2 regions of the Corynebacterium suedekumii genome follow, and region 2 is predicted to be linked to the other one. Evidence: riboswitches for the same ligand, from Rfam matches in the RefSeq annotation. Region 2 holds a riboswitch; the other holds the start of a gene.
The links. Region 2 has a riboswitch for cyclic di-AMP ahead of QP029_RS13215 (C40 family peptidase). Riboswitches for the same ligand answer to the same signal wherever they lie in the genome.
Positions count from the first base shown of each region.

Region 1: another riboswitch for cyclic di-AMP. It lies ahead of QP029_RS07480 (resuscitation-promoting factor Rpf1 domain-containing protein); the one in region 2 lies ahead of QP029_RS13215 (C40 family peptidase).

Region 1 covers NZ_CP126970.1:1,485,908-1,492,612, forward strand. Annotated here, with positions in the region: gene QP029_RS07465 (DNA repair helicase XPB) at 1-611, opposite strand, end outside; gene QP029_RS07470 (helicase-associated domain-containing protein) at 758-2,983, opposite strand; gene QP029_RS07475 (hypothetical protein) at 3,049-3,240, shown strand; gene QP029_RS07480 (resuscitation-promoting factor Rpf1 domain-containing protein) at 3,400-4,020, opposite strand; cyclic di-AMP (ydaO/yuaA leader) riboswitch at 4,035-4,209, opposite strand; gene QP029_RS07485 (cold-shock protein) at 4,555-4,938, shown strand; gene QP029_RS07490 (DUF2771 domain-containing protein) at 4,949-5,479, opposite strand; gene QP029_RS07495 (glutaminyl-peptide cyclotransferase) at 5,491-6,297, opposite strand; gene QP029_RS07500 (DUF3027 domain-containing protein) at 6,327-6,705, shown strand, end outside.
Region 2 covers NZ_CP126970.1:2,645,305-2,652,009, forward strand. Annotated here, with positions in the region: gene QP029_RS13195 (lysophospholipid acyltransferase family protein) at 1-30, opposite strand, end outside; gene QP029_RS13200 (ROK family protein) at 52-1,014, opposite strand; gene QP029_RS13205 (glycosyltransferase family 4 protein) at 1,091-2,215, opposite strand; gene QP029_RS13210 (C40 family peptidase) at 2,215-3,249, opposite strand; gene QP029_RS13215 (C40 family peptidase) at 3,448-4,068, opposite strand; cyclic di-AMP (ydaO/yuaA leader) riboswitch at 4,079-4,257, opposite strand; gene qcrB (cytochrome bc1 complex cytochrome b subunit) at 4,731-6,359, opposite strand; gene qcrA (cytochrome bc1 complex Rieske iron-sulfur subunit) at 6,359-6,705, opposite strand, start outside.

The DNA.
Region 1 (6,705 bases), 1.2 Mb from region 2:
ACCCCGGAACCGCCCTCCCAGAAGGAGTCCGCGGCATAACGCTGGTAGTCCCGCAGCTCCCACGGCTCGGTGGCGGTGGACAGGGCGATGGGGTGGGCCTCACCGTCGACGTAGCCGGCCAGATCCTCCGCCGGCCAGCCGACCTTGAGCAGCTCCTGCTTGAGCCGGCCCCGCTCGGAAGGGTGGACGGCGATGGTCTCGTCGTCGATCCGCGCGCCCAGCATGGGCCTGATCTTCCGGTGCCGCTCCAGTTCGGCGAGGATCGCCGGTTCCGCCGACTCCAGCACGAGGCCGTGGGCGGGGTGCTTGTGCAGGGTGACCCGGCCGTAGCGGGACATGGTGTCGGCGACGTCGATGAGCAGCGGCTGGGGCACCGGGAAACGGGAGTACCGCTCCAGGACATCCACCACCTGCTCCGCGTCATGCCCCGCAGCGCGTGCGTTCCACAACGCGAGCGGGGTGATGCGGTAGGTGTGCACATGCTCCGGGGCGCGCTCCAGCTCCGCGAACGGGGCCAGCGCGGCGCGGGCCTCATCGGCCAGGGCATGGTCGATCTCCAGCAGCACCGTCTTGTCCGACTGCACGATCAGGGGTCCATCTCCGAAAGCCATGCCCGACATTATTGACCATCACCGCGTCGTCCCGCGCATCCGGCCGTGGCGGGAATCAGCAGCGACGTCTGACACCGGGCGCGAATCGCCTCAGTGTCGGCTCCGGTGTCAGACGCTGGAGCTGATGTCCCGGCATTGACCGGGCACTATCCCAGCAGAACCTCGGTGATCCGGTGCAGCATGAATCGCTGCACCTTCCCGCTGACCTCGTCGAGCGCGTCGACCTGCCCGCCGGTCACCGTCAGCGGCGTCACCACCCGGTGCACGGCCCGGCCCTGCTTGTCGACGAACCCGAGCGTCACCGTCCGTCCACTCCTCGCCGCCGCCTGCAGAATGGACAACGTCTGAGAGGAATCCGAGTCGGCCCGTCCGCCCGAGGACTCGGCGGTCCGGATGGCGGTGACGGCCGCCTGGATCCGGCTCTCCGGCAGTGTCTTCCCGGCCTTCTCGCGCTGGCTGGGCCGGTCGGGATCCGGCAGGCGCACCGGCGCCGGCCGGATGTCCAGGGCCGCGCCGCTGGCATCCTCCGCCACCGGCTGGAACCCGGCCTCCCGCAGGGCCTCGATGACCCGGACCAGCGGCGCCTGAGCGATCGCCACGGTGGGGGCGATGACCTGCAGCGCGACCTCCTCGGCGGCGGGAGTCCGGGCGGCCTCGGCGAGCAGGCCCGGGTCGTCGCACCGCAGGTAGCTCATCGCCGGTCCGCCTCGCAGGGTGCCGTGGCGGCGGGCGACGTCATCGATGAGGTAGGTGATGGACTGCGGGACCTCGCCCAGCGAATGGTCCGTGAGCCAGTCCCGCAGTTCGCCGGCGGTGCGCCCGGCGTCGAGAGCGCGTCGTATCGAGGCGTCCGTGACCCGGTAGACACTGGCCAGGCCCGCGGACTCCAGGTCGCCCAGCAGGTCCAGCTCGGTCTGCAGTTCCCGCGGCAGCGGCCCCGGGGCGAGGATGGTCATGTCGGCCTGCGGGATCACCCGTTCCACCGTGCCCGGGGTGACGTCGGCGGCGACGGCGGCGGGGTCGGCCTCCGGATCCAGGACGGCACGCACCAGGGAGGTGGCGGTTCCGCCGGCGACCGCCCCGACCCACCGGGCCTCGTCGACGATGGCGGTCACGGTCCGGTCGGGCAGCAGGGTGCTGGCGATGGGGTGGGTGAAGAAGAAGTCGTCGCGGAGGTGATCATCCGAGAGGCCCACGCCGGCTGCGGGGCGGGTGAACTGTTCGAGGATCATCCGGCGGTGCCCGGGCAGGTGATCGCGCCGGGTGGGGTCGGACAGCAGGCGGATGGGCTGACCCTTGTCGTCCTTCCCGCCGACGAGCCAGCTCGCCCACGGAGAGTCGACCCAGCCCTGGATGAGGCGGAGCCAGCGGGTGGCCAGGTCAGCGTCGAGCCAGTCGTCGGCCGCACGGGTCGGGGCGAGAATCTCGCCGTCGCGGGTGAGCAGTCCAGCCGCCGTGCCGAGACTGACGAGGCGCTCCATCTCGTCCTCGGCGACCCCGAGGGTGCGGGCGAGGGTGGTCACCGCCCGCACACCGACGCCACCCTCCTTGAGCAGGTCGACGGGCCCGGCACCCAGCAGGTCAATGAGCTGGCGCAGGTGCCGGGCCACTTCGAGGCCGGCGCCGGCGCCGATCTGGTCGGCCCGGTCCTGGGCCGCCGGGGCCGCTGAGGTCCGCCCGCTCACCCGGTCGGAGGGGATGAGTGGGCGGCGGGTGACCTCCTCACCGCGGAGTGCGGCTCGGACGGGGCGGGGGAGACGGACGGTGCCCGAGTCCACCCGGAGCAGCAGTCCCGCGGAGATCAACTGCGGAATCGGGTGGGACGGGTCGGCGTCGGCGCCCGCGTGTCTCGTGCGCCCCACCCCGCCGGAGGCGAGCAGGGTATCCAAGATCGCCCGCTGTGGGGCGGGGAGGGTGTCGATCAGCCCGACGGCCGGCGTCGTGGCGTCGGCGTCGAGCAGCTGCCAGTCCTGCGGCAGTGAGGGCATCGCCTCCCTGGTGAGCAGCAGCCCGCCCGGGTCCCCGTAGATCACCGCCAGGGTGGCCAGCCGTCCGAGCGCGTCCTCCACCTGCTCAGGTGAGGGATCGCCGGCGCGGGCGACGGTCTCGTTGATGATGTCGGTGGCGGTGACCGGTTCCAGTTCCGCCCCCAGCTCCGCGGCAGCCTCGACGGTGGCCAGTTCCAGTGCCGTGAGGGTGCGCAGGGCGCGGCCGACCGAGGCCCGCAGCTCGAGGCGGGCCGCCAGCGGGGTGATCCCCGGGGGTAGCGGCAGGACGACGTCCGGGCGCAGCCGAAGCAGTTCCGACAGTTCCGCGTCGCTGCGGGCGGCCAGCCAGGTGCGGAAATCGGGACGTTCGGGGGTGACTGTCATGGTGTGACCGATTTTAACGCCAGTTCAAGTTACTTTTCGGCCCCGGGTTTGCAACAATGGAGCACATGGCAAACGTAGAGAAGAAGGGCTTCGTCGACCCGGCATGGCCGAAGCACATCCCGGGCGACGGCCACGTGGTGACCGAAATGACCTCCTACCTGGCTGGTGCGTCCAGCCCCTTCGGCGATGACACGGTGCTGCCGGTCCCGGCCGAGCAGCTCAGCTACGTGCACCCGTACACCCGTTTCAACAAGTAGCACCGCGGGCGCCGTGGTCGGCTGACCACTGATCCCCGCTCCGTCGCCTCGTTTCGGGAGGTGGTGGAGCGGGGATCAGTCATGCCCGAATCAGGGCGGTCCGGCCCGGAGACGCGAAACGCCCCCGCGTGATCGCGGGGGCGGACGACGGGCGGCTTCTTAGAGGCCGAGGACCGGGTCGATGACCTGACGGTTGGCGCCGTAGAAGGCGTTGAAGTCGTGGCGGTTGGCCTGGTAGTAGGACTCGACCTCGGCCGGGACGGCGAGGCCGTACTGGGCGAAGGTGTCCTTGACCAGGGCGTAGAGGGCATCGACGGCGAGGGCGTCGGAGGAGGTGCCGGTGGCGGCGGCCTGGGACTCGGCCTGGGCGACGATCTGCTGGACCGGGGCCGGGGCAGAGGTGACGTTGCGCGGGGTCGGGGCGGAGTTCAGGCCCAGACGGGCGGAGCAGGAGGGCCATGCGCCCCAGCCCTGGCCGGCGAGGGTGCGCTCGGCGACGGCGATCTGCTGCTCACGGGTGGCCTGGTAGGCGTAGGGGGCGAACTCGCCGCCACCGTAGGCGCGCCAGGTGGAGGGGGAGAACTGCAGGCCACCGTGGTAACCGTTGCCGGTGTTGATCTGCCAGTTGCCGCCGGACTCACACTGTGCGAGACGGTCCCAGTCGGAATCCGGGGCGGCAGCGGCGGCCGGGGACAGCAGGGCTGCGGCGGCGCCGAACGCGGCGGTGGTGGCGGCGAACTTGGTCGCGGTGGAGACGGTCTTGCGGGAGTGGCGTGCCATGGTGATGAAGTGTTCCTCTCGGTGTGAGACGCCTGCGAGGTGAGCTGTCGGGTTCGGGCGGAGGATCACTGTGCCCGGCCGCGTCTGCGGCTTCACCCCGAGGGCGACGGTTCGTGACCGAACTGTCGACCGGTGCGGACCTGGCTGGCCCGCGGTGGTTTCCCCGCCCCTGTCCAGTGGGATATTCACGTGTGGTGGTGCACTGTTCGCGTGGTCTTCCACCGCCCTGGACAGGGTTCGGCGTCGGAGGTGGAATGTCAGACCGTCGCTGTGCCTGCGGGCCACAGTAACGGTTTATAACGGTTAAGTCACGCTGGACTCACGAATTGGGGTCGAAATCTTTCGCCTGCTGCGGTTGGTGTCGGAAATGGGGTGCGATCGTCGCAGGTCAGTGGGCAAGGGGTACCTAATGTGATTCATGCCATAGTCGCGGTCGGGTGACGGTGACGCGGGGATGCGCGGCCGGTTATGTCGGAGGGGGCTGACGGGTATAATCGGGCGTTCACGAAAATGAGTAGGAAAGTGGTGAGCATCGTGCCCATTGGCAAGGTGAAGTGGTACGACGCCGACAAGGGTTTCGGCTTCGTCTCCAACCCCGGTGACGAGGACGTGTACGTGGGCAAGCAGGTCCTGCCCGAGGGCGTGGACGAGCTGGTCGCCGGGCAGCGCATCGAGTTCGATTTCGCCGCCGGTCGCCGCGGCCCGCAGGCCCTGCGCGTCAAGGTCCTGGAGACCCCGCGCCGTCGGCCCACCCACCGCCACAAGCCGGAGGAACTCAACAGCATGATCTCCGACCTGCTCACTCTGCTGGAGTCGCAGGTCCAGCCGGGCCTGGCCGCAGGCCGGTACCCGGACCGCAAGGTCGGTCGCCAGGTGGCGGAGATTCTCCGCGCCGTGGCCAAGGAGCTCGACGCCTGACCCGGCGGGGCTACTGTTCCAGGGTGCTCAGCGACCACACGGTGGCGAAGGGGGTCTCCTCACCGGCGTCGTTGTCACCGATCATCACCGAGGAGACCTCCACGACCTGGAGCCGGGGGCGCTCGGTGGATTCGCCGACGGGGTCGACGGAGCCGGGGATCTCCACCCGGTCGGTGTCGTTGGGGCCGTGCAGCTGCTGGTCGTTGGCGGCCGGATCGTCGTAGATCATGAGCAGCTGCCAGTCGTGGTCCGCCACCGACTCCGGCAGCTCGAGGACGAGGGTGTCGTCCTCACCGACCGGGAGGTTGGGGACCTCCCCCTCGGGGCACTCCTCACCGGGTTCGCACACCAGGTAGGGGGAGACCTTGACCGACTCCCCGCCGACGCTGCCGGTCAGGGCCACCTCGCGGGGATCCGGCCCCGGCCGGTCGTTCCACCAGTTCTGCACCAGCACCGCCGCCACGACGACGATCACCACCGCGATGACGAGCGCGAGGATCTGGAGCAGCGACTTCTGCCTTGCCTGTCTACGGGTGGCCATGACCCCAGATCCTACTGGGCGGCCACGAGCTCGACCTCGTAAAGGTCGGGCCAACGCTTGCCGGACAGGAGGAACCGGTCCGTCCCGGGCACCGCGGCGATGCCGTTGAGGACGTGGTTCGGGTCGTCGGTGGCTCGGTTCGGGAGGGAGGAGGCGTCGATGACGGCGGTGACGTCGCCGGTGGCGGCGTCGATACGCAGGATGTCGGTGGTGAGGAACACGTTGGCGTAGATCTCACCGTCGACGCACTCGAGCTCGTTGAGACCGGCGACCGGCTCCCCCTCGCGGGTGACGGTGAACCGGGAGCGTTCCTCGAAGGTGTCCGGGTCGAGGCGACGCAGCTCGGCGGTGCCGTCCGACATGATCAGTTCATCGTCGAAGGAACACAGACCCCACCCCTCGCCGGGATAGGAGACGCGGCTGACCTCCGCCAGGGACTCCGCGTCGCGCTCGATGGCCAGGCCCGCCTGCCACGTCAACTGCCACACCGTGTCACCGTGCCGGGTGATTCCCTCCCCGAAGAAGTGCGGTTCCAGATCCTGGGACGTCAGCTCCCGCCCGTCGAGGGTGCTGCGGTAGATGCGGGACTCGCCCGTCCAACCGGTTCCCACGAGGAGGGTGCCGTCCTCCTCCATCTCCAGGCCCTGCGTGAAGCTGGTGTCGTTGAAGGGGTGGGACTCGACGATCTCCACCGTCAACTGCTCCACCGGGGTGTCTGAAAGGGCGTCAGCGGGGGTGTCCACGGCGGGGGAGCCACCGCAGGAGGAGACGGTGGCGGAGGACAGGGCGAGGACACAGGAGAGGATACGGCGGCTCATGTCCGACATCTTGCCCCAGATGACCCATAATGAGGGGCGTGTCCCCTTCGAATCGTCGCCGGAAGTCCTCCCGCCAGCCTGAGAAGGCCAGTCCGCTGCTCGACCCGCGCGCGGTCGACCTGGCGCGCGTCGCCCTCGAGGAACTCGGCGACGGCGAGGTGGGGGAGCACATCGGTGTGCAGGGGCTCGGCCGCAACGTGGCCACCCACCGCTTCGCCGCCGACGTGCCCGGGTACAGCGGCTGGGAATGGAACGCCGTCCTCGCCTGCGCGTCCGGCTCCCGGCATGTCACCGTCAACGAACTGGCGCTCGTGCCCGCCCCCACCGGCGAGGCCCTGCAGGCGCCCGAGTGGGTGCCGTGGGCCGAGCGGATCCGCCCGGGCGATCTCGGTCCCGGCGACCTCATGC
Region 2 (6,705 bases):
CTTGAAGGCCCAGTACCACTTGTTCGTCATCTCAACTCCCGATTGTCGCTCTCACCTGCGGATAAGTTCGCGGGCCACATCAGCCACGCCAATCATACCCGCATCGGCACCCAGTTCCGCGCGCACAACCGCAGGTAGCGGCCGGTGTCCCGCGCCGACGATCTGCTCGGCCATCCGCTCCTGCGCGGCGGGCAGGTAGAGGTCAGCGTCGCGGGAGACGCCGCCGCCGAGGACGATGAGCTCGGGGTCGAGGACGTCGGCGACGAACGCCAGCCCCTCCCCCAGCCAGTGGGAGAAGTCCGCGAGCACCGCGAGTCCGAGGGCGTCGCCGGCACGCGCCGCCTGCATGATGTCGGTGCCGGTGGCCTGCTTGTCGACGACCCTCCTCCCCAGCGTCGTCTCCCCCAGCGCGGGGTCGGCGGCGAGGGCCTCGACGGCGGTGTCGACCAGGGCGGTGCCCGAGGCGTAGCGCTCGAGGCATCCCCGCTTGCCGCAGGCGCACTGGCGTCCGCCGGGGACGACGGTGAGGTGCCCGAACTCCGGGGCGGTGCCGTAGGCGCCGCGGTAGATGCGACCGTCGATCATCAGCGTGGCGCCGATGCCGGTGCCCACGGCGAAGAACACCCACGTGCCGGCACCCCGGGCGGCGCCGAAGCGGTACTCGCCCCAGGCCGCGGAGTTGGCGTCGTGCTCCAGACGCACCGGCAGGCCGAGGCGGTCCTCGAGGGTCGCGCGGACCGGGGCGTCGCGCCACGGAAGGTGCGGGGCGAAGCGGACGGTCTCGCAGTCCGGGTCGAGGAATCCGGCGACGGCCAGGCCGACGGCGACCGGTTCGTGGCGGGTGGCCAGCTCCGCGGTGATGCGGGCGATGGTGTCCTCGAGTTCGGTGGCGGTGCCGGGGGTGGGCGCCGCGAGGGTGTCGACGATCTCCCCGTCAGCCGTCACCAGCCCGGCCCGCAGGTTCGTGCCGCCGATGTCGAAACCGATCGTCAGATCAGTGCGGGGTTGAGCCACTTCAGCCACCTTCGGCGTCGATCGTCGGGATTGTTACAGACAACCCCGGAAGTATATCGGGGCGGACATGTCACGGTCACATCGGCGCGAGAAGCCGCCGTAGCCGCTGCCCCATGATCTCCCAGGTCCAGTGCGCCTCCACGTGCGCGCGCCCGGCCCGACCCATCCTGGCACGCAGCGCGGGATCCCCCAGCAGCCGGCTGAGTGCCTCGGTGAGTGCGCCGAGGTCCCGGCCGTCGACGACGATGCCGGTCTCCGGGGTCACCGTCTCGGGGGCACCGCCCGAATCGCCGGCGACGACGGGCACCCCGCTGGCCTGGGCCTCGAGGTAGACGATGCCCAGGCCCTCGACGTCGAGACCCCTTCCCCGGGTGCGCGCCGGCATGGCGAAGATGTCCGCCGTGGCGAGGACGGCGCGTATGTCGGTGAAGGAGAGGCCGCCGGTGAACACGGCGGCGTCGGCAAGCTGCAGGCTCTCGGCGATGGCGCGCAGCCGCCGGCCGTAGTGTCCGCGGCCCACGATGACCAGTCGCGTGCCGGGGTGGCGGCGGCGCAGCTCCGGCAGGACGCGCAGCAGCTGATCCTGCCCCTTGCGCGGGACCAGGCGGGAGATGCACACGATGAGCGGCCCGTCCCCGAGCTCGAGGCGTTCGCGTATCGACGCCCCCGTACCCGGCGTGAACAGTTCCGTGTCCACCCCGGAGGGCAGATGTGCGAAACGCGGGCGCGGGCCGAAGGCGGAGCGGATGCGGCGGAGTGTGTAGTCGGAGATGTAGGTGACCACATCCGCCCGATTGCCGATGATCCGGAGCACCTGCCGGGCCCCGGGCAGCATCGCCCACCCGACCTCGTGGCCGTGGGTGGAGGCGATAACCCGGCGGGCACCGGCCTGCCGCGCAGCCCCGTCCATGACGGCCAGTGGGGCGGCCGCACCGAACCACACGGTCTCGACCCCCTCCTCGGCGATGATCCGCGCCATCTCCCGAGCGGTCGCCGGCGTGGGCAGCATGACCTTTCGGGGCCACCGGATCACCCGGAAGGGCGCTTCCGCGTCATGAGCCCGCGCCGCCGCGGCGTCCTGGGTGGAGGCGAAGACCACGATCTCCGCCGGGTCGAGGCAGGCGAGAAAGTCACGCAGATACGACTGAATCCCGCCGAGGGTCGGCGGGAAGTCATTGGTGACCAGCAGAATGCGAGGCACTAGTAGCGGACCGCACCGGCCCACGGCATGGAATCCACGGACACGACCTGGACGGGGATGCCGTAGTCGGAGGCGTGGACGAGCTGGCCGTTGCCGATGTACATGCCCACGTGCGTGACACCCGGGTAGTAGCCGACGATGTCGCCCGGCTGCAGCTCCGCGCGGGACACCGGGGTGCCGCCGGCCAACTGCGCCTGCGAGGTCCGCGGAATCGTCTTGCCCTGCTGCTGGTAGGCCCAGTACATCAGGCCCGAGCAGTCGAACTGGTCCGGGCCCGCGGCTCCCCAGCCGTAGGGAGAGCCCAGCTTGGACATGGCCGCACCGACGGCACCCGAGCCCAGGGCGCTGAGGTCGATGCCACCGACGTCGATCGGGTTGTTCTTGTCGGCCCAGCGGGCCTGGGCGGCCGGGTCGAGGGAGTTGACCTGCTCCTCGATCTCCGCGATGCGGGCCTCCAGCTCGGCCTGCTGTTCGTCGAGCCGCTTCTTCTGCTCCTCCAGCTGGGTCTGCTGGAAGCCGGCCTCGGCCAGGGCCCGGGAGGCGTCGGTGTGGGCGCGACCGGCCTCGGCGGTGGCGGCGGCGAGCTCGGTGACGGCCCGCTCGGAGTTGCGGGTCAGCGTGGCCAGGTAGGCGGCGCGGTCGATGGCGTTCTGCGGATTCCGGGCGGCGATGGCGTTGGTCACCGGGTCAATCATCAGACCGCGGTACCGGGCACCGGCGACCTCGTCGACGTCGACCTGGTTGGCCTCCTGGGCGGCCACGGCGGCAGCTGCCCGAGCACCGGCCTCCTCAGCGTCGCTGCGCAGATCCGCCAGGCGTCCCTCACCGTCGGTGATGTCCACCTCGAGCTGTTTGACTTCCTCGTTCTTCGCGGCGGCCTCCTGGGAGACCTCCTCCATCGCGGCGATGAGGGTGCCGATGTCGTCCGCGCGCAGCGGGGTGCTCACAGCGGCGGTGCCGGTGACCAGCAGGACGGAGCCCACGGTGGCGGCGACGGAGAGTCGGAGGGAGTGACGGAGACCCTGGTGAGACAGCAAGACGGTACTTTCCGGGACGGGTGGACGGGAGACGAGATAACAATAGCGCCGAATCGTTGCCGAATCGATATCGCCACCTTGTCCGTGACTGGTGTGACGGAAGTGTCCGGCGCGGGCCTCCCGGCGAATGACGAACGCCCGTCCCGGCCGGATGAACGGCGGGACGGGCGGGGTCGCGATACCTCGCGGTGCGGCTTAGAAGCGCACGGCCGAGTGGATCGGCATGTAGTGCAGCGGGCGCTCGGCGACCGGGGAGCCGGAACCGAGGGCGTCGATGATCATGCCGTTGCCGACGTAGATGCCGACGTGGGAGGCACCACCGTAGTAGGCGATGATGTCACCCGGCTGCAGGGCGTCGAGGGAGACGCGCTGGCCGGCGGAGGCCTGCGCCTGGGAGGTGCGCGGGATGGACTTGCCCACCTGCTTGTAGGCCCAGGAGGTCAGGCCGGAGCAGTCGAAGCTGGACGGGCCGGCGGCACCCCAGGCGTAGGGGGCGCCCACCTTGGAGCGGACGGCGTCGACGATGGCCTGGCCGGAGGAGGCCGGGGCGGCGGTCGGGACGGTCACGGCGGCGGCGTAGTTGCCGGCGGCCGGAGCGGACTGCATGGACGGGACGAACTGCTCGATGTTCGGGACATTCTGCAGACCCTGGACCTGGTCGAGACCCTGGACGTCGACACGGACGTCAGTGTTCGGGACGACGACCTCGACGGCGCCGGCGACACCCGGGGCGAGGACGGTGGCGCCCATGACGGCTGCGGAGGCAGCTGCGACGCGACGGGTGGTGGTCTTGTTCAGGCGACGGTGCTTAGCCACTTCAAAATCTCCAGATTCTTCCTTGTGCCTACCGGGTTAGCTGTCGGGTGAGGAAAGGAAGCTTCCCTTTCCCACTCCACGTCACCGTGTGGGCGACGCTCTGGTGGGAATGAACCCCAGATATCTAACGTGGTGGATCCCCGGCTCCGTCTCAGCGGTGGTGCTGTACGAATTAGGCGTTGGTTCTCGGTACTCGGTTCATCCGGCGACTTCTGGCGAAGTCCCGCAATGTCTCGATCAGGTTACGAAACCGCAACGAGAAATGTCCAATGCACGGCCCCGGCGTGTCGCCGTTATCGAGCTGTTATCCACACTCCGGACCGCGGCGTCCGGCATCCATGACAGGCCGGACTGGTCGCCGCCTGCCAGTCCGACACGGCGATATCTCGCCGTAACCTGGGGATATGACCGCCTCCGGGACACTCACGGGTCGGGCCAGCACCCCTCCCCTCCTCTGAACGGCGCGTGTGAAAGTATCCGCAGTGATTCGAGTCACATCGGTGTCATCCCGGGGGAAACCCGTGATCTTTCGTGCGTATCACCGGCGGAATGGGGCGGCGAAATGCGGCGTCGGGGATGAGCGGGGCGTCGACAAGCAACAGGAAACCCGGCTCCCCGTGAGAGGGAACCGGGTTCCTTGGTGAGCGCAGTAATGCCGGGTGCTAGTCCAGCAGACCCTTCTCGCGGTCTGCGGCGCGGTTGGCCTCCTGGAGGTTCTCCAGCATGGCCTTCTCCTCACGCTCGTTGTCGTGATGGATCGCGTCGAGACGCTCTGCGATGTGGTCCGGATCCGGGCTGAAGGCACCGCCATGAGCCTGGACATCGGCGAAACCGAGCTGGTTCATGCGCTTGGGCACCGGGGCACCGGCGTAGGCCAGCGGCAGCGGGTGGCCGTGATCGTCCACCGGGCCGAGCGGCTGGTGGATCTCCACGAAGGCACCGTTCGGCATCTGCTTGATGACACCGGTCTCGATGCCGTGCTCGAGGACTGCACGGTCGGAGCGCTGCAGGCCGACGCAGATGCGGTGGGTGACGTAGTACGCCAGCGGCGGCAGGATGATGACGCCGATACGGCCGACCCAGGTCATCGCGTTGAGCGAGATCTGGAAGAAGTGGGCCACGTGGTCGTTACCACCGGAGATGGTCACCAGCAGGAAGAAGCTGATGGCCATGACGCCGATACCGGTGCGGACCGGAACGTCGCGCGGACGCTGCAGCAGGTTGTGGTGCGCATCGTCGCCGGTGGCCTTCTTCTCGATCCACGGGTAGGCGAACAGCAGGACCACCATGAGACCACAGACCAGGGCGACCCAGAACGCGGACGGGATGGTGTAGTTGCCCAGGTAGAGCTCCCACGCGGGCATGACACGGGCGACACCGTCAGTCCACAGCATGTAGACGTCAGGCTGGGAACCGGCGGAGACCTGCGAGGGATTGTAGGGGCCGATCGTCCAGATGGCGTTGATGGTGGTGAGACCGGACATCAGAGCCAGCACGCCGGCGGTCAGCAGGCCGAAGCCGATGGCCTTGGTGGCGAACAGCGGCATGATGCGGATACCGACGACGTTGTTCTCGGTGCGGCCGGCGCCCGGGAACTGGGTGTGCTTCTGGTACCAGACCAGCGCGAGGTGAGCTGCGATCAGGCCGAGGATGATGCCCGGCAGGATGAGCACGTGCGCGATGTAGAAACGGTCCAACATGAGGTCGGACGGGAAGTCGCCGCCGAAGATCAGCCAGTGCAGCCAGGTGCCGATGATCGGCAGGCCGACGATGATGGCGGACATGATGCGGAGGCCGACGCCGGAGAGCAGGTCATCCGGGAGGGAGTAACCCATGAAGCCCTCGGCCATGCCCAGGATGATCAGCGTGCAGCCGATGATCCAGTTGGCCTCACGCGGGCGACGGAACGCACCGGTGAAGAAGACACGCAGCATGTGCGCGACCATCGCCATCATGAACATCAGGGCGGCCCAGTGGTGCATCTGGCGGACGAAGAGTCCACCACGGACCTCGAAGGAGATGTCGAGGGCGGTCGCGTAGGCACGCGACATCTCGACACCGTTGAGCGGCAGGTAGGCACCGTCGTAGATCACCTTGGTGATCGACGGGTCGAAGAACAGCGCCAGGTAGACACCGGTCAGCAGCAGGATGATGAAGCTGTACAGCGCCATCTCACCGAGCATGAAGGACCAGTGGGTCGGGAAGACCTTGTTCAGCTGGGGCCGGACCAGACCCGACAGGGTGTAACGGGAATCAATGTTGTTGCCCGCTTGGGCGAGTTTGTTGCTCATTAGGACTTACGCTCCCAGAATGCCGGGCCGAGGGCTTCAATGAAGTTCCCCTTGGCGATGAGGTAACCCTCTTCATCAACGTCAATCGGCAGCTGCGGCAGAGCACGGGCGGCCGGGCCGAAGATCGGCTTGCCGTACTGCAGCGCGTCGAACTGCGACTGGTGGCACGGGCACAGGATGCGGTTGGTCTGGGCCTCGTACAGAGAGGTCGGGCAACCGATGTGCGTGCAGATCTTCGAGTACGCGTAGTAGTCGCCGTAGTGGAAGTCTTCCTGACCCTCGCGCTCGACGGCCTTCTCGGCGTCCTCGGAGCGCAGACGGATCAGCATGACCGAGTTACGCGGAC